3 regions of the Exiguobacterium sp. s143 genome follow, and region 2 is predicted to be linked to each of the others. Evidence: riboswitches for the same ligand, from Rfam matches in the RefSeq annotation. Region 2 holds a riboswitch; each other region holds the start of a gene.
What was found. A riboswitch is a leader RNA that binds a small molecule or an ion and turns the genes downstream of it on or off. The one in region 2 is predicted to bind lysine.
Positions count from the first base shown of each region.

Region 1 (10,825 bases), on a different contig from region 2:
TTGATGACACGTGCAGGTGTTCCAGCAACGACGCTTCCAGCAGGTACGTCTTCTGTGACGACACTACCAGCAGCGACGACGGCATCTTTGCCGACTTTGACGCCTTCAAGAATGACTGCATTTGCACCAATCAAGACACCGTCTTCAATGATGACAGGTGTTTTTGAAGGTGGTTCGAGGACACCCGCGACCACGGCACCTGCGCCGACATGAACGTTTTTCCCGATCGTCCCACGTGCACCGACGACAGCGTTCATATCAATCATTGTACCATCTCCGATTGATGCACCGATATTGATGATGGCACCCATCATGACGACTGCGTTGTCACCGATGACGACATGATCACGAATCCATGAACCTGGTTCGATGCGCGCATTCAAGTGACGTGTATCAAGCATTGGTACCGCACTGTTGCGACGGTCATACTCCACGTGAACATCCGTGATGCGATCTGAATACTTTTCTAAGAAAGTAGCCGCAAGTCCTGCATCCGCGAAGAAAATCTTTGATTCATCTGATCCGAATGCTGTAGCGCCTTCGATCGTCAAGCCCGCCAAATCGCCGTTGACGTAAAGTTTTACCGGTGTTTGTTTTTTAGCATCTTTAATGAATTTAGCAATTTCGTAAGCATCAGTGAGTAACATGTGAATCCTCCTGTGTGTAGAGCGTCTCTAATGTATAGAGTCCCGCTGTTTTTTGAATGAGTGCCTCAGCTGCTTTGATCGCACCAGAAGCAAATACTTTTTTCGATAGCGCTGTATGTTTGATTTCAATCAATTCGTCGACACCTGCGAATAAGACTTCGTGTTCTCCGAAGATCGTTCCACCGCGCATCGCGTGCATCCCGATCTCGTTCGTCTCCCGCTTTTGCCGCGTCTGTGACCGGTCATATACCGGTGTGACGTCACGTGCCGTCTGAATCGTTTGCAATAACAACTCAGCCGTTCCGCTTGGCGCATCGACTTTTTGGTTATGATGTTTCTCGAGCAATTCGATGTCATACGCTCCTGCTAGTGGCACAAGTGTCTTCAGCAGTTGCTGCACCATCGCGATACCGTACGACATGTTGTACGACTGGAAGATCGGAATTTCTTTTGCGGCGTCCTTAATCGATGCCAGTTCCGCCTCAGAAAAACCAGTCGTTGCGATAACGAGTGGTGTTTTTGTCGCCAGCCCGTATGCGAGCAGATCAGGTAGCAAACTCGGATGCGAGAAGTCGATGATCGCATCGACCGTTTCTGACATCTCTGTTAGCTCGGCATATGAAGCGATCGTATCGGATGACTTCGTCCGGTCAACGATCGCCACGACACTTTGTGGTGCGAGTTCGACGACGTATTGTCCTGTCGCCCCATAACCGTGTAACGCGAGTTTCATCGAACCACTCCTTTGTAAGCCCGCATCGTTTCGAGTAAGTGGGCATGTCCCGCTTCCGATTGACGGACGAGCGGCAAGCGCGGCGCACCGACAGCAAAGCCAAGTTCTTCAAGCGATGCTTTGACTGGAATCGGATTAACGTCACTGAACAAGGCACCGATGACCGGTAACAAGTCTGCCTGAATCCGGCGAGCTGTGACGAGATCTTGTGCGAGTAACGCCTCAGCAAGTGCTTGTGTCTCTGCTGGGTACGGGTTCGAAAGAACTGAGATGACGCCTTGTGCCCCCCATGCCATGTACGGCAGGATTTGATCATCATTTCCACAGAAGACCGCGAAATCTTCCGGAATCGCCGCCATCAGTTCACCCATGAAGCTGACGTCTCCACTCGCCTCCTTAAACGCTTGGATTCGTGGATGACGTGCTAACGTCACTGCTGTTTCGACTGCGATCGCAACTCCTGTCCGCGATGGAACGTTGTACAGCATGATTGGTAATTCGGTTGCATCAGCGACCGCCGTGAAATGTGCGACGAGACCCGCTTGCGATGTTTTATTGTAGTACGGTGTGACGAGCATCGCTGCGTCCGCACCGAGGCGCTCTGCGAGTAACGTCTTCTCGATTGTTGCTGCCGTGTTGTTCGAACCCGTTCCGGCAATGACTGGTACTCGTCCTGCCGTGATTTGAACGGCAGTCGTCAGTAGTTGTTCGAATTCCGTGTTCGTCAGTGTCGATCCTTCTCCTGTCGTTCCTCCGACGACAAGCGCCTGAATTCCTGCTGCGAGTTGTTGCTCGATCAAGCGTTCGAATACGTGTAGATCCAACTCGCCTGCTTCATTAAATGGTGTGACGAGCGCTGTACCTGCTCCTTTGAACATGAAGAACTCCTCCTTTTTTATGAATGAATCGACTGTTCGATTGCTTGGCGTGCGACTTGTACGGCATTCGAGGCGGCACCTTTTCGAATGTTGTCGGCTACACACCAGAGATGGAACGTGTTCGCGAGACTATCATCTTGTCGAATCCGACCGACGTAGACGTCGTCCGTACCACTTGCATCGAGTGGCATCGGATAACGCGTATTCGCGACATCATCGATGAGGACGACGCCCGGTGCGCCTTCAAGTGCTTCACGGATCGCTGCAACCGTCGTCGGCTGCGTAAACGTGACGTTGATCGCAACCGAGTGAGAATTCGTGACTGGAACACGCACACATGTCGCACTGACTGGTAGTGCTGGAAGATTGAAGATTTTCCGTGTTTCGTCAATCATCTTCTGCTCTTCTTTCGTATAGCCGTTCTCAAGGAACACATCGATATGTGGCAAGATGTTATCGTGAATCGGATGCGGATAATTGACGGGCTCTTCTCCGCGTGCTCCACGTGCCAGATCCTCTATTCCTTTTTGACCAGAACCGGATACGGCCTGATACGTCGTATAGTTGACACGCTCGAATCCCAGTGACTGGAGCGGTGCTAAGGCGACGACGGATTGAATCGTCGAACAGTTCGGATTTGCGATCAAGCGGTCCGTCGCTTGAATCGCTTGTGGATTGACTTCTGGCACGACAAGCGGAATCGTCTCCTGCATCCGGAAAGCACTTGAATTATCAACGACGAGTGTTCCGTTTTCAGCTAGTAACGGGGCATATTGTTCACTGATCGTTCCGCCCGCCGCGAACAACGCGACGTCAATCTCGTCTTCCGTGATACTTGGTGTCAGTGCTTGGATCGTAATGGCTTCTTCCTTGAACTGTACCGTGTTCCCTGCTGAACGAGCAGAAGCGTAAGCGGACAGGCGGCTGACCGGGAAGTCCAGTTCGGCTAGTACTTGTAACATTTTTTGACCGACGGCGCCGGTTGCTCCAATGACTGCTACATGATACATCCTGTTTTCCTCCTTATAACTCGAACGCGTTTGCAATCGCTGCAACCGTCCGTTCAATATCTGCTTGTGCAATCGTGTATGAGATGCTGATTTCTGAAGTCGTAACTTGATAGAACGGAATGTTCTCCGCTCGGAAGATTGCGAACAACTTCGAAGCGACACCTGTTGCATCCCGCATCCCGATGCCGACGACAGATAATTTCGCGTGTTGATTGTGGCGGTCGACCTTGACTGTCGTGAAGCGATCCATGATGTCTTTCAATGCTTCATCGAGGAACTCTTCCTCATCGAGTGGACATGAGAACGATAAGAAGATGTCACTGTCGAACGTCGTTTGACTGATCATGTCGATGTTGACGTGGCGATTGGATAACAGTTCGAAGATATCGGCTACTGCTGCGTTCGTTTGCGGTACGTGTTTGATTGATACCGTCAAGACGTTCTTCGTCACACTGACACTCGTCACCGCTTTTTGTTCCATTGTTTCCGTCGCTTCCATGATCCATGTTCCCCTTTTCGATTCAAGTGTTTTCCCGACGAAGATGTGTACGCCGTATTTTTTTCCTAGTTCGACACTCCGCATTTCCATGACCTTCGACCCGAGGGCGCTCATCTCCATCATCTCATCATATGAGATGTGCGGAATCGGTTGAGCAGCAGCATGGATTCGCGGATCAGCTGTATAGACACCGTCGACATCGGTATAGATTTCGCACCGTTTATCAAGGACTGCCGCAAGGGCAACTGCCGTTGTATCCGACCCACCCCGTCCAAGCGTCGTGACATCACCGAGTTCGTTGACACCTTGGAATCCGGCGACGATGACGACATCGTACGTTTCGAGTTTTTGTCGTAATAGATTTCCATCAATCTGTTTGATCTTACTTTTCGTATGCAATCCCATCGTACTGATTCCCGCTTGAGCGCCTGTTTGCGATAACGCTTTGACGCCGAGTGAGTTGAGGGCGATGCTGAGTAATGAAATCGTCTGTTCTTCTCCGATGGCAAGCAGACGATCGAGTTCTCGGCGCTCGGGGCGATCTGTGATGGCTTGCGCCTGAGCAATCAAAGAATCTGTCATCTTGCCCATCGCCGAAACGACGACGACGAGTTTTTCACCTTCGGCTGCGCGACTCTTCAAATAATTCGCAATAGACTGAATCTGTTCGACAGTCGCAACCGAGCTTCCACCAAATTTAAGTACAGTTGTCACAATCCTATCTCCTTTGTCCCGATACAGAAAAAAAACGACGGGCCGGTAGGAGCGTTCCTACGGCCCGTCGTTATCACGATCGGACAAACGAAGACAAAGTCATTCGTTCTTTTACGTAAGATAGCGCTCCGAAACATCGGTTTCGGCAGTACAACGGATCTTAACCGTTGTACCAGCAAACAAGAAGAAGCATCTTCTCGTTCACTTCGGCGGACTTCCCCTTTCACATCATTCGGCATGCTTGCCTTCAAGAATGATGCTACTCATGTCATCCGCGCCTCTATCTGTCGGTTGTTAGTTACAGTTATAGCAGACATCTTTTGTTAAATCCAGTCATTTGACTGTTTTTTTTCAAAATTCGTCAATTCGCAAGATGCTGTTTCGCGAGTTCGAGTTGCTCCGACACGGCAGCAAACCCTGTCCCGCCGTAGCTAGTCCGGCGTGCTACTGCTTGAACCGGATCGAGGAGCGGATAGACGTCTTCTGTGATATCAGGATGGAACGTTTGATACGTCTCGAGGTTCAAATCCTTCAGGAAACAACCGTTCTGCACACAGTAAAGGACGGCTTTGCCGACGATTTCATGCGCTTCCCGGAACGGTATGCCTTTCGTTACAAGGTAGTCGGCGAGTTCCGTTGCATTCGAGAAGTCTTGCATTGTCGCCTTCTTCAGCGCTTCGGTCTTAAACGTCGCAGATTCAATCATTCCGGTGAAGATTTGAACGGATTGGAGAACGGTATCTGCTGTATCGAAGACCCCTTCCTTATCCTCTTGCATGTCTTTGTTGTAAGCGAGTGGTAATGCCTTCATCGTCGTCAAGAAGCCCATCAGATTGCCGTAGACGCGCCCCGTTTTCCCACGAATCAATTCAGCGAAATCAGGATTTTTCTTCTGTGGCATCATGCTCGACCCTGTCGAGAAGGCATCAGACAACTCGATGAAGCCAAATTCTTGCGATGCCCAGATGATGATTTCTTCACAAAAACGCGAGAGATGCATCATGACGGTCGAGGCGATCCCGAGGTATTCGATGACGAAATCGCGGTCGGAGACAGCGTCGAGACTGTTCGGATAGATTGACTCAAAACCGAGCAACTCGGCAGAACGGAAACGATCGATTGGGAATGTCGTCCCTGCGAGCGCGCCTGCCCCGAGCGGTGATTTCCGGATCCGCTTTTGATTATCCGTCAACCGTTCGACATCACGTTCGAACATCCAGAAATAAGCGAGCAAGTGATGCGCAAGCGAGATCGGTTGTGCCCGTTGCAAATGCGTATAACCTGGCATGACCGTCTCGATATGTTGCTCAGCTTGTTCCGTGATAACCGATTGGAGCTCGCGTAATGCCGTCGTCAACGCTTCAACATGTTGTTCCATCCATAGATGTAAATCCGTTGCGACCTGGTCATTTCGGCTCCGTGCCGTATGCAGTTTTCCTGCAACCGGACCAATCTGTTCCGTCAATAGACGCTCGAGATTCATATGAATGTCTTCATCTGCTAGCGTATACACATGATCCGCTAACGTCGTTTCCAGTTGCTTCAGTCCTTGCTCGATTTGTGTCCACTCGTCTTGAGCGAGGATCCCTTGTTCAAATAGCATCTGCGCGTGTGCGAGACTGCCTTTTAAATCGACGCTCGCTAATTTTTGATCGAACGTGATCGATGCTCCGAAGGCTTCCGCTTGAGCGGAAGCACTTTCCGTAAAACGTCCACCCCAGAGTTTGGTCATTTCGTTACACCCGCTTGACGATGTACGCTCGCATGAGTCGAAACGGCAAGTCCGTGTAATTTGATGAAGCCTTTTGCTGCTTCATGATCGAACGCGTCTTCTTTCGTATACGTCGCAAGTTTCTCATCGTAGAGTGAGACAGCGGACTGACGACCTGTCACGGTTGCGTTTCCTTTGAACAGTTTAACGCGAACTTCTCCTGTGACGTCCTGTTGTGTCGCCGTCAGGAATGCTTTCAAGCCTTTTGTCAATGGTGCATGGAAGAGACCGTTATAGATCGTTTCTGCGTATTGTTTGCTGAGTAGTGGTTTGAAATGCGCGACGTCCTTCGTCAATGTAATCGTCTCGAGTGCAGCGTGAGCTTTGAGTAAAACCGTTGCTCCTGGGCACTCATAGACTTCCCGCGATTTGATACCGACGAGACGGTTCTCGACGTGGTCGATCCGTCCGACCCCATGTGCACCAGCGATGATGTTCAGTTCCGTGATCAGTTTCGCCAGTGGATATGTCGTTCCGTTGATCGAGACCGGAACACCTGCTTCAAAGCCAATGATGACTTCTTCTGCCTGATCCGGTGCGTCTTCTGGCGCTACTGTTAACGCGTAAGCGTCTTGTGGTGGCTCTGTCCAAGGGTTTTCTAGGACGCCACACTCGTTACTCCGTCCCCAGAGGTTCATGTCGATTGAGTATGGGCTGTCGAGGTTGATCGGGATCGGCACGTTGTTTTCTTTCGCATAGGCGATCTCTTCTTCCCGTGACCATTTCCATTCCCGAACCGGTGCGATGACTTCGAGTGATGGATCAAGTGCTGCGACCGAAACTTCGAACCGGACTTGGTCGTTCCCTTTTCCGGTACATCCGTGAGCAACCGCTGTTGCACCATGTTGATGCGCGACTTCGACGAGCTTTTCTGCGATCAACGGACGCGAAAGCGCTGAAATCAACGGATAGGCATTTTCGTAATGCGCGCCATATTGAAGTGCTGGCAAGACGAAGTCTTGTGCGAATTCTTCTTTAACATCGAGGACGATCGATTCGATCGCACCGACGAGGAGTGCTTTTTCTTTAATGACGGATAAATCTTTTCCTTCTCCGACATCCATGCATAAGGCAATGACGTCATAGTCCTTGCTCAACCATTTGATGGCTACCGATGTATCAAGTCCCCCAGAGTACGCTAAGATCAATTTTTGTTTCGACATGTATAATTACCTCCTGGTTTTAAATTCATCTGTATGTATAAAAATTCATTATGAATTATATATATACATAGAAAACAAAAAAAAGAAACCCTTTTTGCAGGATTTCTTTCAAAATGACTTACATTTTTTTCTCCATCGTCCGGTGTGGGATGCCCGCATCATCGAATTCATCGGAGACGATCGTATACCCGAGTCCTTGATAAAACGGGATGGCTTGAACTTGTGCACCGAGTGTCAGAAGTTGTTTCCCTTCACGCCGTGCGACACGCTCCATCGCCTGCATCAACTCACCACCGTATCCTTTTCCTCGTGCTGTCGCTAGCGTTGCTACACGTTCTACCTTCATCCTTTGGTCGTCATATGGGCGGGTACGTCCCGTTGCGACCGGTCGACTCTTTTCATCGAGGACAAGCAGATGAATCGCTGTCTCATCGTGTGTATCGTATTCAAGATGGCGTGGTACGCCTTGTTCCTCGACGAAGACACGCTCCCGGATCATCCGGACGGCTTGATGTTGTTCTGCTGTACGTACTTGAATGACTGTCATGACTGATATTCCTCCCGTAATCGATCGACATATGCCATCGCATCATCCCGATTCGTAAATTGTGCCTGTGCCTGAACCGCACTTCCTCCGCCTCGCCCGTTAAATGTTTGGACATGTGCTTTAGCGAACTTCCCGAGATGGGGTTCACCTGGACTACTCATCAGTAACTTGTTCGTCGTCGCATTCCAGACGACGCCGACGCGTCCCGCTTCTTGAATCGCTTTAGCAAGTTGCTCGGATATTTTGATTTCTTCATCCAGATGTTCAAACACAAGAATGCCTTCTTGTTGTTCTAAAGCGTGAGCGAGTGTGAACGTTGCGAGTTGTTCCTGGGCGTGTTCGACCTGTTTCGTTAAGCGTTTCTGCTCTTCTTGTAACGCTTGGACGGCTTCTAGCATTTGAACTGGTTTGACCGACAAGGCTTGCGCCGCTTCCCGTAAGGCTCGTCGTTCTGCCTGAACGAGTTGGTATGCCCGTTCCTTCGCGACATAGGACAGACGAATATTTCCACGAATCCGCTCGACTCCGGTAAAGAGAATCGACTCGAGCTGTGCCGTCGAATCAAGATGCGTCCCGCCACAGGCACTATAATCGAGTGTGCCGATTTGAACGACACGAATTCGTCCTTCAACTTGTGGTGTTTTTCGTAATGGTAAGCGTAGCGCTTCCGCCTCGTCATACTCTGTCGCCGTGATCGGTAATCCTTGTTCAATCACATGTCGTAATCGTCGATCCAGCTGTTCTTGTTGCATAGTTGTCCATTCAGATGTCTCGATATCAAGCGTCGAGACCTCACTTCCCGTCCGAAAACTGAGTGTCTTGATATTTGATTCATCTTGTAGGATTGCAGAGATGACATGTTGTGCCGTATGCTGCGCCGCATGATCGATCCGGACTGCGTCATCTACGATACCGGTGACGTCACCTGTGAGCGGCGTCGCCAGTTGGTGCCAGACGACACCGTCTTCGATTTGAACGTCAAGGACCGGTTGGTCGTTCAATGTTCCACGATCCGCCGGCTGTCCACCGCTCTCCGGATAGAAGTAACTTTTCTTTAAAGCAACCCAATAGCCATCTATTTGTTTTGTTGCACGAATGGATGTCTGAAAGGTTCGGACATCGGATTCTATTTGTTCGGGGCGCATGCCTCGACCACCTTTCTCTGTCAGTTTCACTCTGTATTATGCCATATTTCATCCAGAATCGTTTGTCGGCTTGCCTTTTTCCTAGTACACTAGACGAAAGACTACCGATCGCGAAGGGACGAAATGCCGTGATTCAGCATATCAATAAAAATTCACCACTCCCCATCTACTATCAAATCGAAGCTGCCTTAAAACAACAAATCGAAAGCGGTGTTCTTCAACCTGGCGATCTGATCCCGTCCGAGCGCGAATTTGCCGAAGCGCACCAAATCAGCCGAATGACGGTCCGACAAGCCATTTCAAACTTGGTCAACGCCGGTTACTTGATTCGTCAAAAAGGACGTGGAACATTCGTCGCGAATAAAAAAATCGTCATGCAACTGTCTGGATTGACGAGTTTCTCGGAAGAGATGGAGCACTTAGGTTTAGAACCGACGAGTGCGCTACTTTCCTATCAAATCATCGACGCCTCGATGACGATTGCCAATAAGCTACGGATTCGCGAAGGGGCATCGGTGTATGAACTGAAACGTTTACGAATTGCTGATGAGCAAGCGCTTGCCCTTGAGACCGTCTATATCCCGGAACAGCTCTTACCTGGACTCGATCAAGACGTCGCGACCGCATCGCTCTATGCATTTGCAGAAGCGAGCGGATTAAACCTTGGGCGTGCGAGTCAAACGTTCGAATCACGCCTGGCAACGAAGGAAGAGGCGGGCCATCTTGGTCTATCGACCGCTTCGCCTGTCTTATCTGTCGAGCAACTGACGTATCTTACAACGGAGCAACCGTTTGAATATGTCATCTCCGCTTACCGAGGAGACCGCTATACCTTCACCGTCGAAATGGAACGACAACGCTAAAAATCCCCTTGTATCGTCGTATAGTGACGATGATACAAGGGGATTTTTAGCGTATATTATTGAGCAGGAACGGCTTCTGTTTCCGTCACTGGTTCTTCTGTCGTGCTTTGTGCCGGGTCTGTCTCTTCCTTGATCGGTTCGACTTCTTGACCTTGCATCGCTTTTGCTAAGTTACTTTTCACTTGCTCCAATTGATTCGGATCGAGGTGATACTCCCATTTCCCGCTGATACCAATATAACCTTCTCCAGCGAGTTGGTACTCCGTCGTGTTACGTAACGCTGCTGTGAAATCTGCTAAGCGTGTATAATCGTTCGGACCTAAATTCGTTTCGACGTTATCACCGACAGCATCCAAAATATCACGGTATGCACTGAGGGAACGGAAACTTGCCGCTTCTTTGGCGACCGCTTGAATGACTTGCATCTGTTTTTGACCGCGTCCGATATCACCGAGCGGATCATCATGACGGTTCCGGACGTAAGCAAGTGCTTGCTCTCCTGTTAAGTGTTGCATCCCTTTATCAACAGTGACAGTACCGGCTTTACGTTTTGAATCTTGCTCTTTGAACGCATATCGTACATCGATGTCTACGCCGTCCAATGCATCGATCAATTGAACGAATCCTTGGAAATTAACTTTAACGACGTGATCGATTTGAATACCGAGCAGGTTTTCTGTCGTTTCACGCGCTAATTTAATCCCATTATAGGAATTCGATTTATCCATCGAACCGAAGTAATGGGCATGGGTGATTTTATCTTGCTCAACACCTGTCTTACCATAAGGTACATCGTATTTCGAATAATCGATGTTCACGAGTGAATCACGCGGAATACTCGTCAACACTAATTGT
Region 1 is NZ_JACSMX010000005.1:173,668-184,492, forward strand. It holds gene dapD (2,3,4,5-tetrahydropyridine-2,6-dicarboxylate N-acetyltransferase) at 1-647, opposite strand, end outside; gene dapB (4-hydroxy-tetrahydrodipicolinate reductase) at 634-1,380, opposite strand; gene dapA (4-hydroxy-tetrahydrodipicolinate synthase) at 1,377-2,258, opposite strand; gene KNQ03_RS15005 (aspartate-semialdehyde dehydrogenase) at 2,276-3,268, opposite strand; gene KNQ03_RS15010 (aspartate kinase) at 3,282-4,481, opposite strand; lysine riboswitch at 4,595-4,772, opposite strand; gene argH (argininosuccinate lyase) at 4,843-6,213, opposite strand; gene KNQ03_RS15020 (argininosuccinate synthase) at 6,210-7,415, opposite strand; gene KNQ03_RS15025 (GNAT family N-acetyltransferase) at 7,534-7,962, opposite strand; gene KNQ03_RS15030 (alanyl-tRNA editing protein) at 7,959-9,107, opposite strand; gene phnF (phosphonate metabolism transcriptional regulator PhnF) at 9,236-9,970, shown strand; gene KNQ03_RS15040 (LCP family protein) at 10,027-10,825, opposite strand, start outside.
Region 1: another riboswitch for lysine. It lies ahead of KNQ03_RS15010 (aspartate kinase); the one in region 2 lies ahead of KNQ03_RS11665 (amino acid permease).

Region 2 (10,825 bases):
CAATGAAGGAACAGAAGTTTGAGCTTGTTTCATCTCTAGAATCAAATCCTCTTCCTCTCCCTCCCCCTCAATTAGGATGTAATAGCGCTCAAGACCAATCGATGCCGTTCCACTGTCTAGTTTCCGGACGATATCCTTGATTGTATAGAACGCTTCGTCACGACGATCCTCTGCGTCAATCGTCTCGATATAGGAGGACCAAGCAGACTCAATCGCCATTCGCGTCGGATCATCTATCGCTGCCATATCTGGTAATGTACAAAAACGTCTCACGCCATCCACCAGTTCCGTCCGCTCTCCCATTAATTCCTCACGTTTCTTTTCTGCTTTTTTGATCAACTTTTTGATTGGTCCTTTTGTATTTTCTCGCGTAAAACAAACATCACTCGGATCTTTTCCAAGAGCGTACTTTTTTAAATCGTGTAAGTATTCCAGGACATAATTACGAATCGCAGGAGTCGGGTCGTACCCTGCCTCTTCAGCGAATAACCGGACGGAGACCGCCATGCGAATCAAATCATATAAATAAGATCCTAAGTATCCTTCATCAAAGTCATTGACGTCGTAGATGATCTCTCCCTTCGCATTGCCATGGACACCGAAATTCTCAAAATGAAGATCTCCCTGAATCCAGGTCGGTTTATCGCGAGGCGTATCAAAACCAAGGGGGATTCGCGTCACGTCATAATAAAACAGATGCGAACTCCCACGGAAAAAGCGAAACGGACTCAAGCTCATCTTGTCGTACTTTTCCTGACGTGCTTGCTCATCGAGCTGACGGATTTCGTGATCGTAGAAATCAAGTACCTTCGCAATCGTCATTTGTCGAATCTCTTCATACACGGGTCGAAACATTCAATTCTCTCCCTTCCATTTGAAAAAAGAGCAGTCAAAACGAAATCGTTTGACTGCTCCTTACGTGTTACTCGAAATGTTTTTTATATTCCCCATATCCTGCCGAATCAAGCTCTTCAAGCGGAATAAATCGTAACGCTGCTGAGTTGATACAATAGCGAAGACCACCAAGTTCTGTCGGACCATCATCGAAGATATGACCGAGGTGACTATCCGCATTCGCAGAACGCACTTCCGTCCGCGTCATCCCGTGACTCGTGTCGAGTTCGACTTCCATCTTGTCTTCTGAGATCGGTTTAGCAAAGCTCGGCCAACCACAGTTCGACTGGAACTTATCTTTTGATGTGAAGAGTGGTGTGCCATCGACGATGTCGACATACAGACCTGGACGTTCTTCATCCCAGTATTCGTTACGGAAAGCGGGTTCTGTCCCATTCTCTTGTGTGACTTTATACTGAATTGGTGTCAGACGCTCTTTCAGTTCTTTTTCCTTACCGTGATCCTTCCACGCTTCCTTGATGAATTTCGCCCGACCTGAGCCGACACTATACATCTGATAACGGAACGGATTCTTTTTATAATAATCTTGGTGATATTCTTCGGCTGGCCAAAACGGCTTTTCTGGACGAATCTCTACCGCGACTGGACGCGAGAAGCGTCCTGATGCGTCAAGCGCTGCTTTCGAACGTTCAGCTGCTTCACGTTGTGCTTCATCGACATAAAAGATAGCCGGTTGGTACGATTCACCACGGTCATTGAATTGACCTCCGCCATCTGTCGGATCGATTTGACGCCAGAAGATATCGAGTAATTCTTCGTACGTAATAACGGACGGATCGTACGTGACTTCAACCGCCTCCAAGTGACCTGTCGTTTCCGAACAGACCTCTTTATAAGTCGGGTTCTCTGTATGACCACCGGTATATCCTGAAATGACCTGCTCTACCCCATCATATTTATGGAATGGCTTGACCATGCACCAGAAACAACCACCTGCAAATATTGCTTTTGCCATCTATCTTCCCCTCCTCTGTATGTGTCTATTTTACCTCGTTCAGAGAATGGACTCGACTTTCCTGCTCATTCAATCCTCTGGGTTCGCTTTTAGACGACGCATGACGAAGTAAATCGCCGCAAAGACAAGAAGAAGTCCTCCGAGCGAATACCAGATGTTATTCAAACGATAAATCATTTGGTACAAGGCAAGCGTCACAAGCAATAATGCGATCGGTAAGAAGGCACGCTTGAAGTGGTACCAGTAATTCACGAAGATCGCCTCCTGTTTTTCTTTCATCTTACCCGATATGTCATGTCTTCTGCGAGAGGATTATTCGGCTTGACGGTACTCTTCTTCGAGATAGGTCCGGTACTTCGCTTCCCAAGCGTTTAGCGACACACGCCATAATACGATCGTTGCAATGACAAGTCCTAACGTAACCGGCCAGAACCAAATCGATACGATTCCTGCTGTAGAAGCCAGTCCGATTTTTGAAAACAGAACGTACGTCCAAATGATGGATGTGCATAATAAGATTGAGACCGGAATCGCGAACTTCCATGGAGTGAGCTCGACAGACTGTCGTCGATTGACCTTTCTTGACTGGACGACCGGATAACGATATCCCATGAATACCATGAACAGCACTTCAATCACGAGTAGAATACCGTACCCATGAATATAGCTAATGCCATGATCCCAGCCGAGCAGTTGTTTGAAACCGAAGACGAATAAGTAATACGCGAACACGTGAAAGACGATGACGATTTTCGCCGCAATTGCCGGAATTCGTTTCATGAAAATCCCCATTAATACGATGACGAGAATCGGAATGTTGAAAAATCCTGTGAATTGCCGGATCAAACTCCATAAGCCGTCCGGCGCGTACATCAAGAATGGTGCGATGATGAAAGAGATTAAGGCAACAATCGTTCCGAACCATTTACTGACACGAATCAAATGTTCATCACTCGCCTCTTTCGCAAACACCGGCTGATAGATATCGAGGACGAAAAGTGTCGCAATACTATTTAGCAACGAGTTAAACGAACTAAAGACGGCTCCGAGTAAGACAGCCAAGAAAAATCCCATCAGCGAGACCGGCAGTAACTCCGTAATGAGTCGAGGATATGATAAATCACCGCTTGTTAGTGTGTTCCCATACAAGTGATAGGCAATGATCCCAGGAATCAGCATGAAGATTGGAACTAATAACTTCAAGAACCCTGTCATGAGGACGCCCTTCTGTCCTTCCTTCAAATCTTTTGCCCCGAGCACACGTTGAATGACATATTGATTGAGTGACCAATAAAATAAGTTCGCAAATAGGATACCCGTGAAAATCGAGAAGAACGGAACGGCATCGGTTGAGCTTCCGATTGCGTTCAGCTTTTCCGGTTGCACAGTCGCAATCGTCTTCATCCCTTGAAGTAAATTCCCGTCACCTAGTGCAATAAAGCCAAGCACCGGAACTAGGAATCCGACGAAGACAAGCCCGATCCCGTTCAAAGTATCCGAGACAGCCACCGCACGTAGACCACCAAAAATCGCATAAATCGCTCCGATGATCCCGACGACCCAGACGACTAACCAAAGGGACTGCGTATAACTGAGACCAAATAGCTCTGGAACATCGAACAGTTGCAAGACAGCAATCCCACCTGAATAAAGCATTGAAGGAATCGTGACGCACATATATCCGAGCAAAAAGAGTAAGACTGTCATCCGGCGAACCGTCTCGTCATACCGGTGACTTAAGTATTCCGGTAACGTCGAGATACCGAGCCCGAGAAACTTTGGGAGCAGATAGATGGCCATGATGATAGCAGCAAATCCTGCCGTGACTTCCCACGCCATACTCGACATGTTTCCCATGAAGGATTGTCCGTTTAGTCCAATCAACTGTTCTGCCGACAAATTCGTCAGCAGTAGCGATCCGGCAATGAAAACGCCACTTAGCCCACGCCCCGCTAAGAAGTATTCATCGACGCCTTGTGTTTTCCCACGCGTCAATCGGTAGGATATGTAGGCAACGAGCAACATGAAAAACGCTGCAGAACCTAATGTGAAAAATAATTCAGATGTAGTCATGCGTCTCCCCCTATTCTTTATTCATATTTGCTATTTTTGAATATGTATTCATTGATTCCTTTTTTATACTTTTTCAAAACTATATTTTAGAAAACGTTTTCATTTAATTGAATAAAAAACCACCTTCATTCTAGAAGGTGGTTCCGATTGCAGAAAAATGGGCTGACTCAAAAAAAGAATGACGCGTCTTTTCACGCCCTTTCCTCATGCGAGACACAAGCCAGTTTTCCCGCTCCAGTCGAGCAGGAAAACGGGTCTTGTTTGTCTCTGAAAGCACAAAATTGCGCTTTTTCCTGTAGGAGTGGCGTGTAACGTGTCATTCTTTTTTATACCGGCAGGAGAATCAGAGAAGCGTTTTGTTCACTCGACATCGCTTCCTAGGGAAAAACAAGCAAGAGCGACCCTGCAGCGAAGCGATGCTTGTCCCTGGAAAAACGATTCGAAACGAACAAAAAAGCGCAATCTTTCTCATCAGACTCATCAGAGAAAAATTGCACTTTGTCTTCAATCTCAATCACCTTCATTTATAGAAGGTGGTTCACACATTATGATTGACGTGGATGTTCCGGGAAGTCCATCTCGTCATAACGAACGATCGACGTTCGATTTTTGAATTTATGTCCTAACCAGAAGGCAAGGAATAATGGAATACCAACATACGTTGCGGCAATTCCGACCCAATCGATTTGATCCGCAAGGAATGCTGCGTAGTTTTGACCAACGATGACGAGGAAACAAAGACCGAATGCGAACAGCGGACCGAACGGGAACGCTGGTGCAACATATGGTAAGTCTTTCAACGAGTGACCTTGTGCAAGGAATCCTTTACGGAAACGATAGTGACTGATTGCAATCCCGAGCCATGCGATGAAGCCTGTCATCCCCGAAGCATTGAGTAACCACAAGTAGACTTGTCCACCAAACATCGACGTCAAGAAACAGAGTGCACCGATTGCTCCTGTTGCGAGCAAAGCGTTACGCGGTACACCGTTTTTCGATACTTTCGCGAACAACTTCGGTGCATCCCCTTGGCGAGCAAGCGTATAAAGCATCCGAGTCGAAGCATACATACCTGAGTTTCCGGCAGATAGAACAGACGTCAAGATGACGGCGTTCATGAGTGCTGCTGAGAAGGCAAGACCCGCTTTTTCAAAGACAAGCGTAAACGGACTAACCGCTACGTCCGTAATGTCATTGGAAACCAAGTTCGGACTCGTATACGGAATGAGCATTCCGATGACGAAAATCGCGAAGACGTAGAAAAGCAAGATGCGCCAGAAGACTTGTTTGACTGCTTTTGGAACATTCTTTTTCGGATCTTCCGACTCACCCGCGGCAATCCCGACCAGTTCTGTACCTTGAAAACTGAATCCGGCAACGAGAATGATACCGATGACGGCAGGAATCCCACCGACGAACGGTGCATCGCCAAGTGCAAAGTTTTTAAAGCCAACCGGTGGCTCTGATGTAAAGACACCAAGAATCATCGCAACACCGACGACTAAGAAGACGATGACGGTAACGACTTTAATCATCGCAAACCAATACTCCGCTTCCCCGAATCCCTTAACGGAGAAGTAGTTCAAGCCAATCATGAGTAAGAGGAACAAGGCACTGAAATAAAATCCAGGAACATCCGGGAACCAATATGTCATGACGATTTGTGCTGCGACGAGCTCGACTGCGATCGTGACTGCCCAGTTGTACCAGTAGTTCCAGCCGAGCGCAAAGCCGAATGATGGATCGACGAATTTCGTTCCATAGGTCGAGAAGGATCCAGCGACCGGCATATACGCTGCCATTTCACCAAGACTTGTCATGAGGAAGTAGACCATCAGACCAACGATTGCATACGATAGGAGCGCCCCACCTGGTCCTGCTGCTGCGACGGAAGCACCGGACGCAATGAAGAGTCCTGTTCCGATCGCTCCACCGATGGCGATCATTGACATATGACGGGCTTGTAATCCACGTTTTAATCCTTCTGCTGTCGAATCTGTTGTTTGTTTCACATCTAGATTGTTCATTTCGTTCGCTTCTCTCTTTAATAAATTTTTGAGAGGACACTTTTTGAATGAAAAAACAAAAAGCGCCCTCATCTTCCAGATGGAAGATGAGAACGCAACATAATAAAATGGATGCGCCTCATTCTACCGTCGTGAAAGATAGCTCTCCACAAGTAGGTGATACCCGACTTGTGACAGTATTAGACCTATTTGATCTAATCCCAATCGATCATCTTCAAAGCGATGATTGATTTCGGCAATTCTTCCTTTCAGGTCACCTCATCTGTCGCTTGACGACATCCGTAACCGTACTCTTAAGAACTGCAACCTCCATCCCACTGGTTGAGTGAGAACTGAATTAAGTTAGTTATTACTACGCCATATTACACAAAACGCCACGAAATTGTCAATTGCCTTTTTCGAATCTGGGGTAGTCGATGGTAAAAATCCGATATGTTTAGTACACTAAATGGTAGAAGTCCACTGAGAGAAAGGATGCTGCTTGCATGCCACAGGAACGTGATTTGCTAACTTATCGACTCGAGGAACAAATGCGTGTCATTCTTCGTACCCTGCGACGTGAACTTAACCGGCTATTTGAAGGAACGGCGACCCGGAGTGAGTTTTTCATCTTACGAAGCCTTTCAGAAAATGGTCCTCAGCGCCCGACGCTTCTTGCGGAACAATTTGAGCTCGCGACGAGTCAAGTCACTGCTTTGACGGATAAGCTGTATAAACAAGGATATGTCACACGGACACGTTCGACGGAAGATCGTCGTTCAATCGTACTCGCTTTGACGGAGGACGGGGAACGTGCATTTCGGGATCTCGAAATCGTCCGGAAAAACTATTTACAAGACCGCTTCGGTACATTGACGGAAGAAGAGCTCGAAACGATGATTCATGTCTTTGATAAAATTTTACAGACGATGGATGAGGATACCCTTACTTCATCTTCTTAAAAACGGTAGATTTTCTACCGTTTTTTCTATTTTGGTCTAAAGATTTCCCTCTGTCTAACCGTTATCTACTTGAGTATACTGGAAGTATATATATGGAAATCTGTTAGCTGGGGGAGTTGGGAGGATTTGTTGTCCATCATGAATCAATTCATCATTAACTTTTGTCTACTGTTCACAACGATTACTCTCTTGTTCTTACCGTTTCGGAATCAACCGCGTATTTCATTGAACTCCAAATGGAGCATTCGACTTATACTCGGAGCAGTCTCTGGTCTGATTGCGGTTTTATTGATGTTCAATGGGATCCAAATCGATGTCGCCCGTGTTGATTTACGTATCGTTCCCGTCGCGATCGCCATGCTGTTCGGTGGTTTCCCAAGCGCCATCGTTGCAGGAGCAATGATCATCGGGACACGTTACTTTTTAACACCAGTTGATCAAATGGAAGGATTTTATTTATCTACGCTGATCATCGTCTTATTCATCACGACGATTGGGATCATTCGTCGATTCGTCCATGTCTCGATGCGTCATTTTCAACTTATGGTGTTGGTCGGTATTCTCTATTCGTTACCCGCCATCTACATCTTGACGCACAGCTGGTCGACATTCTTTAAAATCTCGATTGCGTACGTCTTCTTTAATTTATTAGCTGGCTTTGTTGCCTTTCGATTACTGACGGAATTACGCCGTCACTTCGAAAACATCCAGTATCAGCAGAAACTCGCCATGACGGATGCTTTGACAGGGCTCGCCAATCGCCGTCGTCTGGATGACTCGCTATCGCTTGTCGGTTCGACCGATCAAGGCTATTCACTTGTGCTCATCGATATCGATTTCTTCAAGCATGTCAATGATACATATGGTCATGATGCGGGCGATGATGTGTTACGCCAACTCGGCATGACTCTCGCTTCCTTGACGCGTCCAGACGACCTCGTCGGACGGTACGGTGGTGAAGAATTTTTAATCATCTTACCAAGTACTTCGGCGAAAGAAGCGCAAAAAATAGCAGAACTAGCTCGGCTGACGGTCGCACGTAACCTGTTCCCGACAGCAGATGTACCTGATCTACAAATTACGATCTCACTTGGGATTTCACATTCCAGTGGTTCGCATACGTCACTTGAAGCATTACAACAGGCAGATAAAGCGTTGTATTATTCAAAAGAAAGCGGACGGAATCGGAGTACGATCTATACGAAAGAACTCGCATTCCGACAGGCTTAAACTGATTGGACACTTCCGCAGGGAAGTGTCTTTTTTACGTCCTCATTCCGTCTCTTTAGGAAAACCGATACTCTCAACCGTTCCAAAGACGATCATCCGACTTAATTGTTCTGCCATATACTCTGATGAATACGGTCGACCGTTTCGTAACCAAGAAATCAACAATCCCAACTGTCCACCAATGACATAGTTCAATAATAAGTCCCGATCGACGAACGTAGCTTCTTCTGTGATTTGCGGTCGAAACACAAGACGATAGTTATCTTTCAATGTATCGAGAAAACGGGAGATGAACGTTTTGATCGGTCCTTGAACGAGCATCGTTTGATAGAATAATTCATTTTCTTCGATATGAATGAACAAACGAGCAAAATAGCGACTCACCTGCTCGACTGTCGGAAAGACAGTTCCTGTACCCGTGATCCGAATTGCTTGTTCAAGTGCCTTCATTTGCTCCTCAACGATTTGGTCGAGCAAATCATACTTATCCGTATAGTGTGCGTAGAAGGTCGAACGGTTCACACCGGCTCCATCCGTCAGCATTTTGACAGTAATACTCGAGAAGCTGTGCGTCTTCAATAAACGAAATAATTCCATTGTAATACGGTCACGTGACCGTTTTGGTCGGGGATCACGGCTCTCATTCATCCATATTTCACTCCTTTTTCATCCTCTTTTCATTAATGAATCCGTTATCATCTATTTTTCCAACATTTTGTCGGAAATTGTCGGTTGTTTGTTAGCTAATGATCCATATAATTAACTATATTAATTACTCCTCCCCCCAGAGGAGTACTTTTTTTGAATCGATTGTACACAAGAAAGGATGCTAACACACCCATGAGTATGAAAAAATTATTGATCATCAATATCGTGACACTCATCGTTTTAATCGGTGGTGGTGTTGTCGGATACTACTATTACGATCAAGCAACGAGCTATGTCAAAACAGACAATGCGAAAATCGACGGTAAGATGATAACGGTTGCGAGCCCAAGCGCTGGTAAATTAACAGACTGGTCTGCGAAAACAGGCGAATCACTCGCCAGTGGAGCAACAGTCGGACACGTCATGACGGCACAAGCCGGACAAAAACCGACGGACCTCTCTGTTTCAATGCCCTCAAAAGCAACGATCGTTCAGTCGATGGCGACAAAGAACGGCTTCGTCGCAGCAGGTACACCTCTCGCCTATGGTTTTGACTTAAACGACCTTTGGGTCACAGCGAACATCGAAGAAACAGAAATCGATGAAATCAAAGTCGGACAAACAGTGGATGTCTATGTCGACAGCTATCCGGACACGACACTTTCTGGTGAAGTCGAGCAAATCGGTATGACGACGGCTTCCACGTTCTCAATGATGCCTTCTTCAAACGGAAACGCGAACTACACGAAAGTCGCACAAGTCATTCCAGTTAAAGTATCACTCTCGCAAGAAAAATCACTCGACATTCGACCTGGTATGAATGTGACCGTCCGCATTCATAAGGATTAAGGAGGGACGTTCATGTCTACTACCTTCTTGTTCGGATACAGTGCGTTCACGATTCTGATCATCATCGGCGTCAACTGGATCGCCCGTCGAAGTCGCTCATCCGACACGGCGCTGGCGACGGACGGACCGACTCTTGAGGAATCCCTCGAGGCGGAACCGACGATGACCGTGACACCACCAGTCGCAGCACCTTCAAAACAGGTATCGACTGAAAACGTCAGTATTCCGAAAGTACTGACGGTCTTACTCATCGGTATGTTCATTGCTATTTTGAACCAAACGTTGATTAATGTCGCGTTACCAGTTCTGATCAATGACTTCAACGTGTCGACGTCCACTGCCCAGTGGTTGACGACGGGCTTCATGCTCGTTAACGGGATTTTGATTCCGATCAGTGCCTTTTTGATGCGAAGCTATACGTTCCGCCAGCTGTTCCTCGCTTCGATGACACTGTTTTTCTTCGGATCGGTCATCTGTTCGATGGCAATGAACTTCCCGGTCATGATGATCGGTCGTGTCGTTCAGGCAGCGGGGGCTGGTATCTTGATGCCACTCGGATCAAACGTCTTCATGACATTGTTCCCACCGCATAAGCGCGGTGCTGCCATGGGAATGCTCGGAATCGCGATGATTCTGGCTCCTGCTGTCGGACCTACGATCACGGGATATGTCATCCAAAACTATGACTGGCACGTCATGTTTTATGCGATGTCGTTCTTTGGATTAGTGACGTTGTTACTCGGTACTGCCTGGTTCCGCCTGACGCAGCCACTCTCGAAACCTTCTTTTGACGCACTGGGCGTCTTATTCAGTACGATCGGATTCGGGAGCCTCCTTTACGGATTCAGTGAAGCCGGGAATGACGGCTGGGATAGCCCGATCGTCATCAGCACGATCGTCATCGGCTTAATTGGAATTGCAGCTTTTGCGATGCGTGAGCTGTCGATGGAAGATCCGATGTTGAACATTCGCGTGTTGAAGGTACCGGAATTTTCGTTCACCCTCTTTATCAATGTCATCGTTACGATGGCGTTGTTCGGTGGGATGTTACTTTTACCGATTTACCTTCAAAGCATTCGCGGTTTTTCACCGGTCGATTCAGGTCTTCTCCTTTTACCCGGATCACTGATCATGGGTATCACCGGACCGATTGCCGGTCGTTTATTTGACCGCTTCGGTATTCGTCC
Region 2 is NZ_JACSMX010000003.1:58,668-69,492, reverse strand. It holds gene KNQ03_RS11685 (DUF2252 domain-containing protein) at 1-855, opposite strand, end outside; gene msrA (peptide-methionine (S)-S-oxide reductase MsrA) at 923-1,870, opposite strand; gene KNQ03_RS11675 (hypothetical protein) at 1,940-2,122, opposite strand; gene KNQ03_RS11670 (solute:sodium symporter family transporter) at 2,183-3,943, opposite strand; gene KNQ03_RS11665 (amino acid permease) at 4,489-5,970, opposite strand; lysine riboswitch at 6,102-6,290, opposite strand; gene KNQ03_RS11660 (MarR family winged helix-turn-helix transcriptional regulator) at 6,456-6,911, shown strand; gene KNQ03_RS11655 (diguanylate cyclase) at 7,050-8,141, shown strand; gene KNQ03_RS11650 (TetR/AcrR family transcriptional regulator) at 8,184-8,789, opposite strand; gene KNQ03_RS11645 (HlyD family secretion protein) at 8,982-9,638, shown strand; gene KNQ03_RS11640 (DHA2 family efflux MFS transporter permease subunit) at 9,651-10,825, shown strand, end outside.

Region 3 (10,825 bases), on a different contig from region 2:
AATGAAGGGGTAGAAGCGGTCAAGATTCTTGAATTGAATCCGTCACACGCAGTGTTCGAGTCTCTTGAAACGGCGTATCAAAACGATCGTTCAAAATTCGAGCGCTATACCAAACTGATGTATCAACAAGCATTACTTGTCGAAGGGCTTCCACTTGAGGATCCGGTAGCGTTCGCGAATGATGTGTGTTTATTGATGGTGTGAAACGAATAGATATAAAAAAGGCATTGGATGCGCGCATCCAATGCCTTTTTCATAAAGTGTTTCATCAATCCGTTTGTAAATCCGAAGCGGTTTCGCCTTTTTTCGAGAGAACGTTCAAGACGACGACGAAGAGTACGAATGTGACAAGAGCTCCGATGAAACCGAATACCGAAGACTCCGTGAAACCGATGACTAAATAACCGACTGCCGCAGTGACGGCACCGACTAGCGCATACGGTAACTGTGTCGTAACGTGATCGATATGATGGGATCCAGCCCCTGTCGAACTTAAGATTGTCGTATCGGAAATCGGTGAACAATGGTCACCGAAGACAGATCCAGCAAGAACAGCAGCAAGTGTCGGTAACAAGAGTGAGGCATCGACAGCCATGACGAGATCCGCACCGATTGGCAACATGATCCCGAATGTACCCCAACTTGTTCCTGTCGAGAATGCCATCAAGCCGGCAATCAAGAATAACAAGAACGGCAAGTACGACGCAGAAATCGAGTTGCTAACGAAGCTCGCGAGATAATCACCGGTTTTCATATCACCGATGACAGCAATGATCGTCCAAGCGAATAACAGAATCACGACTGCTGGCCACATCGAACGCATACCAGCAACGATGCTTGCACGGTAATCGCGGCCCGGAATTTTTCGTCCGATCAGCATCAGGAAAGCGACGATTAAACTGATGACGACACCTGCGACGAGTGAACGTGTGACGTCTGTTGCCTCAAATGCTCCAATTAAAGTAAACGGGCGATTGTCGGCTGCAAGTGCCTGAGCACCTGTCCCGAGTAACGCACTGATTGTAGCAATGACAAGAACGACGATCGGAACGACGAGATCCCGGACTTTTCCGTTCGTATGTTCGTTGACCTCTTTTGCCATCCCCATCGGTGTTCCTTTTGACGCATCAAAAAGTTCACCATTCGCGGCACGGCGTTCATGCTGTTTCATCGGTCCGACAGAGACGCCAGAATAAGCGATGTAAAGTGTTAAAAGTAACGCGAAAATCGCATAGAAGTTCATTGGAACGATCATCATGAAAGCACTAAACGCTGAGTAATCCGTAATCGAGTGCGTCGTTAAGATACCGGCGATGATGGAGATGATGAATGCGCCCCAACTCGAAAGCGGACTGATGACACAAACAGGCGCAGCTGTTGAGTCAATCAAATAGGCAAGCTTTGCACGTGAGACACCACGGCGATCCGTTAACGGACGACTGACGTTGCCGACAGCGAGACTGTTGAAGTAATCATCGATGAAAATCAAGATACCGAGTCCGAAGGCAACTAAGCGTGCACCACGCGCTGTCTTGACGTGAGTAGAAGCCCATTCACCGAAGGCACGAGCGCCACCTGATGTCTGAATGAGCGTGGAAAGGACGCCGAGCAATAACAAGAAGACAAGCAATAAGACGTTCCACTCGTTCAAGGCACCGTCTGCCCAAAAGAGGCTGAAGATGTTCTTGCCGAGATAGGTTACCGTATCGATCGGGTTAAAACGGTGAAGTAACAGGGCACCGACGAGAATACCGACACCTAACGAAAGAACGACCTTTCGGGTAAAGATGGCTAATAAGATAGCTAGTAAAGCAGGTACAAGGGCAATGATGGAATCTGAATAGTTGACCATGAAAAATATCCTCCTCTTTAATAAATGGCTTAAAGATGAGACCCCGCGGCACAAAAAAAGCAAGGGCACCGGCAACAAAGCCGACACCCTCGCTGGATGCGTCTTTCTTAGCCGAATTGGAGCGCTCCATACAATTGTTATGTATGGCAATCGATCGGGTGTTTCCCGAATCGACCAACGACGATATGCTCGACACATACTGTCATTTCGGCGATGTCACCTTTCCTGCAGTCGTCTTCGTTGTCATCCTCGGACCAAGTACTGATTGAAATCGCGCCTCTACCTCATCGATAGAATAGTCATATTCTGTTCTTATGGACACTTTATCATGTATTTCAGAAGCGATTCAACCATATATTCTGATAATTTAAGATAAAGTTGTTTATTCAGCAAAATGTTGAATGAGCTGTTTCATCAAATAGGCTTGGTTTTCCTCGAATTGTTTTTTTCGATGACCGTTCGCGCCAGATGGGTGGGGGAATCCGGAAAGAAGCTGATGCTGTTCGATTCGTCCATCATGAATCAATCCACGGACTTGCGTCTCGACGACCCGACCGAGTGGAATTAATAACGCTGGTTTTTGTAACTGATTGATCTCAGCGACGAAGTGTTCTTCCGCGTAGTGCCTTAATAAAGGGCTACGATTGATCTTCGGTTGATGACCCGAGTAATTCTTTTCGCGATAAAAGACGGGTTGCTTTAACAGTGACGTTGGATGCAATAATTTCTGATGTTGATGAAATAAGCTAGCCGTCGTCTCGATTCCGAGCAATGCTGGAAGTTCAAGTGTATCGAGCATCTGGACGAGGTTACGTCGCATCGTTCCGGCAAAGCTTGCTGTATATTTGACGAGGCGTGCCGTCTCTTCTAATGAAACACCATGATGGAGGGCATCCGTCGCTTCTTCGAAAGCGATTCGCATCTGTTCAAAACCTGGTGTGATCCCGATGATGACGACTTTTGCTTCAGTATTGACATATTCGCCAATCGGAGAGTAATAGACGGTCAGCTCGTTCTCCTGTTGCAATAAAAAATCGTCCGTCCATAATTCATCACGTCGTAACGTACGATCGTCAGGTAAGCTACGAATGGCTTGTTCAAATATAGTTAATGAATTCATGAAGGACCCTCTCTCTCTGTAATGGCACTATGATAACAAATAATACCATTTGTGACAATTCGACCCTTTCACTATTTGTATATAGGTATATAAAAAAGGACTCGATACGAGTCCTTTTCGTGCATCATGCGCGTTCTTTGACCGAAGCGACTTCATAAGTCAGAATCTCGCTGCCGAGCATTGGCGATTCTCCTGCCTCACTACTCGCAGGTCGACTATGTGACGCTTTGAAATCGTCACTTTCCCGCCACGCTTGAAAACTCTTCATATCTTCCCAGTACATGTTGACGTTCATTTCATCGTGTTCTTCGATGTTTTGCGTCAATAAGACCTCGACGCGGATGAATCCGTCCATCGTATCAAGTCCACTTGGACGCGTAAAACGAGGAGCGAGAGCTGCAGCCATCCCTTTTTTGACTTTAATCCGGTTCGTAACGACGATCATCATAAAATCCCCTTTCAAAAAACGAGTAACGTACTTCTTCAGTATAGTACGATGAAGGCAAGAATGCCGGAAAGAAGGAACAAACGACAATGAATGAACAGGAATACGATCAACGATTACGAATCGAGACCATTGAGATGCAACATCTTTATGGTGTGTTTAGTCACTACAATCGATATGAACCAACGCCTTATGCGGCACTAGACGAATTATGCGAAACGTATTTGTTTCAAAAACAGGACACGGTCATTGATTTCGGGTGTGGGAAAGGGCGTTTGAACTTTTACTTACACGACCGATTCGATTGTTCCGTCATCGGAATCGAGATGAACGGACAATTTTACGAGGACGCACTTCGGAATATGGCGAACTACCAAAGTCGACGGAAGCGGCGTTCCGGAAGTTTGCGATTCGAACAGACGTATGCCGAGCAGTATACCATTCCGGATGAGGCGAATAAGTTTTATTTCTTTAATCCATTCTCTTCACAAATTTTCATGAAAGTGATCGATCACATTTTAAGTTCGGTCGAACGTTCCCCGCGTTCAGTTGATCTCATCTTGTATTACCCGACCGATGAATACCGGGAGTACTTGGAGCGCCATACCGTATTCGAGCAAATCGATGAGATTCGATTACGAGACCTCTATGAAAAAAATCATGACGAGCGGTTCGTCATCTATCGCTTTGATCCGAACAAATTGCTTCAAAACGGGTATGAATACAGTGAGGAAAGAAATAAAAGATAGGAGGTCGGACGATGATCCGTTTGGAGCATGTCACGAAAGAGTTTGCACCGGGGCGTGGAATATTCGATGTCAGTTTTACAGTTGATCCGGGTACGATATTCGGTTTCATCGGACCAAACGGATCTGGAAAATCAACGACACTACGACATTTAATGGGACTATTGGCTGCGGATGGTGGAAAGGCGACGATCGGTGGTTTTGATTGCTGGAAGCAAAGTAAAGAAGTGAAGCAGTTGGTCGGTTACTTGCCGGGGGAGATTAGTTTACCTGGAGACATGACAGGAGCAGACATGCTCGATTTGATGCAACGACTGCATAGTAGTGACCCGGCACGGCGACAACTGTTGTTGAAACGATTTCCCTTTGAGACGAAGACGAAAATCCGCAAGATGTCAAAAGGGATGAAGCAAAAACTGGCACTTGTCGGTTGCTTCATGAAGGATGCACCCGTCTATCTACTTGATGAGCCGACCAGTGGACTCGATCCTTTGATGCAAGAGCGTTTTTTAGAGTGGATCGAACAGGAGAAGCATGCTGGAAAAGCGATTCTGATGAGTTCACACCACTTTCCGGAGATGGAAAAATCGTGCGATCGAGCGGCTTTAATCAAAGCAGGGCGCATCATCGTCGAATCGGATATTCATGAGTTGGTTCGATCGAGTCGAAAGACGTACACGATCGTCTTCCGAACTGAGGTGGAGGCAGCACAGTTCGCGATGCAAGTCGGTGTTGAACCGAAGCGGCTGGAAGTCAGTTTTCAAACGGACGAGACGCTGAGCTTGAATCAGGCGATCGCTTATTTAACTCAGTATGATGTGCGACTGATTCGTCCGTCAGCAGATGATTTAGAACAGGTCTTCTTGCATTATTATGGAGAGGAGGAATCGTCGTGATATTGCTGATCCGCTCTTTATTCAAGCAGGTCAGAAAGCCCGTGCTTGCTTATGCGATTGGAACGAGTCTCTACTTATTGATGCTTGCGTTGCTTTATCCATCGATGATGAAGACTGGTTTACTAGAAGCAAAACTAGAAGCGTTACCTCCGGAAGTCTTGAAAGCATTTCAATACGATAAGGTGACGGGATTCGATAATGTACTGGATCTGCTCGGAGGGAACTATTATGGACTGATCTTTCAAGTCATTGCGAGTCTATTCTTGCTCTCATTAGCAGCGCGCCTCGTTGCGCGACCGATCGACAACGGAGAGCTGATCGTCTATCTCGCAGCCCCGATCACCCGGAATGCGTATACGTTTGCTGTCGCGATCGTCATGGGTATCGCAAGTATGGTTCTCGTAGGACTGAATGGACTCGTCTTGATGGTATCCGACTGGTGGATGACAGATATTTCGATCAATGACGTCATCTTATGGCAGATTCAGCTCAATGCGCTATTGTTACTCTTGGCGATCGGTGCCTTTACGTTATTCGTTGCGACGTTATTTGACGAAGAACGTCGTGCTTTTTCGCTTGCCGGTAGTGTGCTTGTCCTATCGATCGTCTTGACGATTCTGTCGGAGCTAAGTGACAAGACGGAGTGGCTCCGTTATCTATCCGTCTTCTCCTTGTTTAACACGACGCAATTATTAGAAGGAACGAATCATTTTCTTCTTCATTCCATTCTTTTACTTGTCCTCTGTCTCGTGTTCTTGACTGGAGCAGTCGTTCAATTCGGACGTCGGAGTCTGTCGATTTGATCGAAAGTGGCGCAAAAACTTTACAGAAAGTGAACATTTAGGATTTGAACGTTGCGTCACGCGCTGATTTTTACTAAGATAAAGGAATGTTGTAGTTCTGGAAAAAGAAATGAGGTCTTTCGAAATGAATAAACCATCCATTTATGGATTAACGCTTGAGCAGATGACAGAATGGTTATCGAATCAAGGGCACAAACCATTCCGTGCCAAACAAGTATGGGATTGGCTCTACCGTAAACGTGTCACGACTTTCGCGGAAATGACGAATGTCAACAAGGATTGCCTTGAGTTGTTAGATCAGAGTTTTACGATTGACTCGATGACAGAAGCGGTCAAGCAAGAATCAGCAGACGGAACAATCAAGTTCCTTTTCAAATTATATGATGGTAACTTGATTGAAACAGTTCTGATGCGTCATAAGTACGGTCTTTCTGTCTGTGTTACGACACAGGTCGGCTGTAATATCGGCTGTAGCTTCTGTGCAAGTGGTCTGATCAAGAAGAGCCGCGACTTGTCAGCAGGCGAAATCGTTGAGCAAATCATGAACGTCCAACATCACCTCGATGCAGTCGGTAACGAAGAACGTGTCAGCCACGTCGTCGTCATGGGTATCGGTGAACCGTTCGATAACTTCGACAACATGGTCGACTTCTTAAACGTCATCAAGGACCACAATGGTCTTGCAATCGGTGCGCGTCACATCACGGTTTCAACAAGTGGTTTGGCAGACAAGATCTACAAGTTCGCTGACTTGAAACTCCAAGTCAACTTAGCGATCTCGCTTCACGCACCAAACAATGAATTGCGTACGCAAATCATGAAAATCAACCGGGCGATCCCGCTTGAGAAATTGATGCCAGCAATCGATTATTACGTTCAAACGACGAACCGTAAAATCACGATCGAGTACATCTTGCTTCGTGGCGTCAACGACCAAAAGGAACACGCAGTCGAACTCGCAAAACTGTTCGAAGACAAACGTCACTTAACGTATGTCAACTTGATTCCGTACAACCCGGTCGATGAGCACGGTCAATATCAGCGCAGTACGTCTGAAGATATCACGACGTTCTACGATACGTTGAAAAAGAACGGCTTGAACTGTGGTGTTCGTCTCGAGCACGGAACAGACATCGATGCGGCATGTGGTCAATTACGTAGTAAGCAAATCAAAAAAGATAAAGTAGCATCCAAATAATTCGTTGGGCTTCTCATCGTTTCGGTGGGAAGCTTTTTTTACGATAAGAAATGAGGACATTCTATGACACGTACACGATTCAATGATTTTAACTTAAGCACACCGATTCTCGATTCAATCGAGCAACTTGGCTACACGACACCAACCGAAGTCCAGCAATCGGTCATTCCGGTCGTACTATCTGGAAAAGATGTCATCGTCAAATCACGGACGGGGAGTGGAAAGACGGCATCGTTTGCGATTCCACTGTGTGAACTCGTCGAGTGGGAAGAAAATAAACCACAAGTCTTAGTCTTGACGCCAACACGTGAGCTTGCCTTACAGGTCAAAGAAGATATCATGAATATCGGACGTTATAAGCGGATCAAAGCGACAGCGGTCTTCGGCAAGCAACCGTTCCGCGGGCAAGTCACGGAGCTCAAACAAAAGACACACGTCGTCGTCGGAACACCAGGGCGTGTACGCGATCATATCGAGCGGGGCACGTTATCACTTGAGAAAGTCCGTTACGTCGTTTTAGATGAAGCGGATGAAATGCTGAACATGGGCTTCCTCGATCAAGTCGATGCCATCTTGTCCGAGTTACCAAAAGAGCGGATGACACTGTTGTTCTCGGCGACCTTCCCTGATGATATCGAACAGTTGAGCAACCGCTACATGGATGCACCAAAACGAATCGAAGCGGGTGAGACCGTCGTCTCGACGATTACGCATAGTTATATTCCGGTAACGGATAAGACGAAATTCGCGATTTTGAAAGATGTTCTCGTCGCTGAAAACCCGGATCGCTGCATGATCTTCTGTCGGACGAAAGAACACGTCGATTTCGTCGCGAATGGTCTCCGCGCCCATGACTACCCGGTTGAAGCAATTCACGGTGGAATGGAACAAGACGATCGACTCGATGCGATGAAAGCCTTCCGTGCCGGGAAGTTCCGAATTCTTGTCGCAACAGATGTCGCGGCACGTGGGATCGATATCGAGAACATCACGCACGTCATCCAGTATGATCTCCCTGTCGAACGAGAAAGCTACGTTCACCGGACCGGTCGGACGGGGCGTGCAGGAGCAGCAGGACAAGCAATCAGCCTCGTCACGCCGGCAGACGAACGTCGCCTGAAGGAAATCGAGCAGTATCACGGGAAACTGACACGTCGCCAAGCACCGACGGAAAAGGACTTGATGCGAACAGCGGATGCATTCGAGGAGAAGATGGCGACGGAAGATACGCGTTCTTCGAAAACGGAGCAGCTTGATGCGGACATCATGAAATTGTTCTTTAACGGCGGGAAAAAGAAAAAACTCCGTGCCGTCGACTTCGTTGGAACGATTGCGAAGATTGAAGGCGTCACAGCAGACGATATCGGTATCATCTCGATTCAGGATACGTTGACGTATGTCGATATCCTCAATGGGAAAGGTCCGCTTGTCCTCCGGGCGATGAAGACGACGAAGGTCAAAGGGAAACAATTGAAAGTGTACGAAGCATTCAAGAAATAAGACAAGCCGGTCATTCTCCGCTTAAGCGAAGAGGGATCGGCTGTTTTGCGTCAAGGCATGCCCAAGATGGAGTCCGCTAGCGGCTGCCTGGGCAAGCGAGTGTGTGGCACCGGAACAATCCCCGATCGCATAGACACCGGGACATGTCGTCTCAAACGTCTCTGACGTCTCAAGCATCGGTGCGTAAAACTTGCCATCTAATCCGTAAAGCAACGTATCTCCCGGAAGTTCCACTTCAAGGAGTTGCTCAAGGCGCTCTAAAAACCCTTCTAAGACAAGCATGTCTTCTGCAGGTACTTCTGCATGCAAATTACCGGGGGACGCGGTTAGGGAAGGGACAATGGTGTTACGACTCAATTGATCGTGTGTCGTCGCTCGCGATGCTCGGAAATCACTGAGTCGCTGAACGAGAATGCGATCACCACCTTGGTTGATTCCGCCAATGATGCGCGTGGCATACGCATTCGCTTTCGCTAGCGTCGAAAAATAACGCGGGAGAAATAGTGTAAAGTTCAGATTCGTCGAGCCGTCTGCTGTCTCGTGGACATTTTGACCGTCCGGCATGACGAGTCCTTCTTGATATTTGCGGATGATCCGTCCGCGCGGATTCATGCAATAGGTGACGGCTTGACCGTAAGGCGAGTCGTAACCGAGCTTCGTCTCGAACGTCTCCTGTAACAATGTCCGAAATAGCGCCTCATCCGTCTCAATTCGCACCCCGAGATCAAGTCGAGTCCGCTGTGGGGTGACACCAAGCGTCGCTAATTGGTGCAACGTAAAGTCTGCACCTGAACGACCTGTCGCAAACACAATCCGTTGACTGACGAAGATCTCGTCCACTGTTTTGATCGTAAACGGCTCTGATTTTGTGATCTGCTCGATGGTCGTTTCGAACCGGGCATCGAGACGTGGTAATAAGGCGTCCTCAAACGCCGTGAAGACAGCAGCTGTCCGTACTGTGCCTAAATGACGGACGGTCGTCTCGACCGAATGTAGACCGGCGCGACGGGCACGAGACGCTACAGTAGGGGAATGCGTGGAATAGGTCTCAACTGTACCTCCACCATATGTACATAAAAGATCATCGACTTCTTGGAACAGTCGTCGTGTCGTCTCTTCACCGATTTTTGAGACGAGTTCCCCGCCGAATCCCGTTGCATAATTGAACTTTCCTTCTGATTTGCCAAGCCCCGCAAATCCAAGATACGCATCTTCTGCTGTTCGCTCGCGAATCGTTTTTCCGGCATCGAGCAGTAGGACGCGTTGTCCGTCTTCAACGAGCTGATGGGCGAGGAAAATTCCTGCCACACCGGCTCCGATAATCGTCACATCATACATCACAGACGCCTCCTTTTCTTTGAGTATACAAAAAAGCCGGATTCCTGTGAAAGGAATCCGGACTAGGTGAGATCGCTTATTTCCACTCTGCGATGTCAGCGATTGGTAGACGAACTGATGGGTATCCTGCGTCGACTGCTTTACCGATTGAAAGCAACATGACTGGGAGGTAACGCTCTTTTTCAAGACCGAATGCTTCTGCGATTTGGTCTTTTTCGTAACCACCGATTGGGTTTGTATCGTAACCGTGTGCACGAGCGACGAGCATCAATTGCATTGAAACGAGACCTGAGTCGATCAAGATGCTATCACGTAATGTTTCAACGTCTTCTGGACGGTAGAAACCTTTGATGGCTGGTACTTGGCGATCACGTACTTCTTGTGGCATAAGACCTTTTTCAACAGCCATGTCGTAAATTGTCTCGATGCTGTCGACCGCGTTCATGTCACCGAAGACAGCGATGACAGCAGAAGATGTCTCGACTTGAACTTGGTTGAATTTCGCGAGTGGTGCAAGTGTTGCTTTGCCTTCTTCGCTATCGATAACGAGGAAACGCCATGGTTGCATGTTAACTGAAGAAGGTGCAAGTGTTGCTTCTTCAAGGATTTGTGTCATTTCTTCTTTTGAAATTTTTACGTTCGTGTCGTAGTTGCGGATTGAGCGACGTCCTTTGACGATTTCCATGAAGTCCGTTGTTGTTTGAGTAGTCATAATTATTCAATCTCCCTTGTGTGTGTTTTTTCTTTTTTATAGTGTAAAAAACTTATTTCCAGTCTGCGATGTCGTTGATTGGTAGGCGAACCGATGGGTATCCTGCGTCAACCGCTTTACCAATCGATAGCAACATGACCGGTACATAACGCTCTTTTTCAAGACCGAATGCTTCCGCGATTTGATCTTTCTCGTAACCACCGATTGGGTTTGTA
Region 3 is NZ_JACSMX010000004.1:171,363-182,187, reverse strand. It holds gene htpG (molecular chaperone HtpG) at 1-204, shown strand, start outside; gene KNQ03_RS13870 (Na+/H+ antiporter NhaC family protein) at 269-1,852, opposite strand; lysine riboswitch at 1,964-2,142, opposite strand; gene KNQ03_RS13865 (uracil-DNA glycosylase family protein) at 2,235-2,972, opposite strand; gene KNQ03_RS13860 (heme oxygenase) at 3,097-3,417, opposite strand; gene KNQ03_RS13855 (class I SAM-dependent methyltransferase) at 3,507-4,166, shown strand; gene KNQ03_RS13850 (ABC transporter ATP-binding protein) at 4,178-5,059, shown strand; gene KNQ03_RS13845 (ABC transporter permease subunit) at 5,056-5,862, shown strand; gene rlmN (dual-specificity RNA methyltransferase RlmN) at 5,987-7,060, shown strand; gene KNQ03_RS13835 (DEAD/DEAH box helicase) at 7,124-8,560, shown strand; gene KNQ03_RS13830 (NAD(P)/FAD-dependent oxidoreductase) at 8,582-9,898, opposite strand; gene KNQ03_RS13825 (nitroreductase family protein) at 9,975-10,610, opposite strand; gene KNQ03_RS13820 (nitroreductase family protein) at 10,663-10,825, opposite strand, start outside.
Region 3: another riboswitch for lysine. It lies ahead of KNQ03_RS13870 (Na+/H+ antiporter NhaC family protein); the one in region 2 lies ahead of KNQ03_RS11665 (amino acid permease).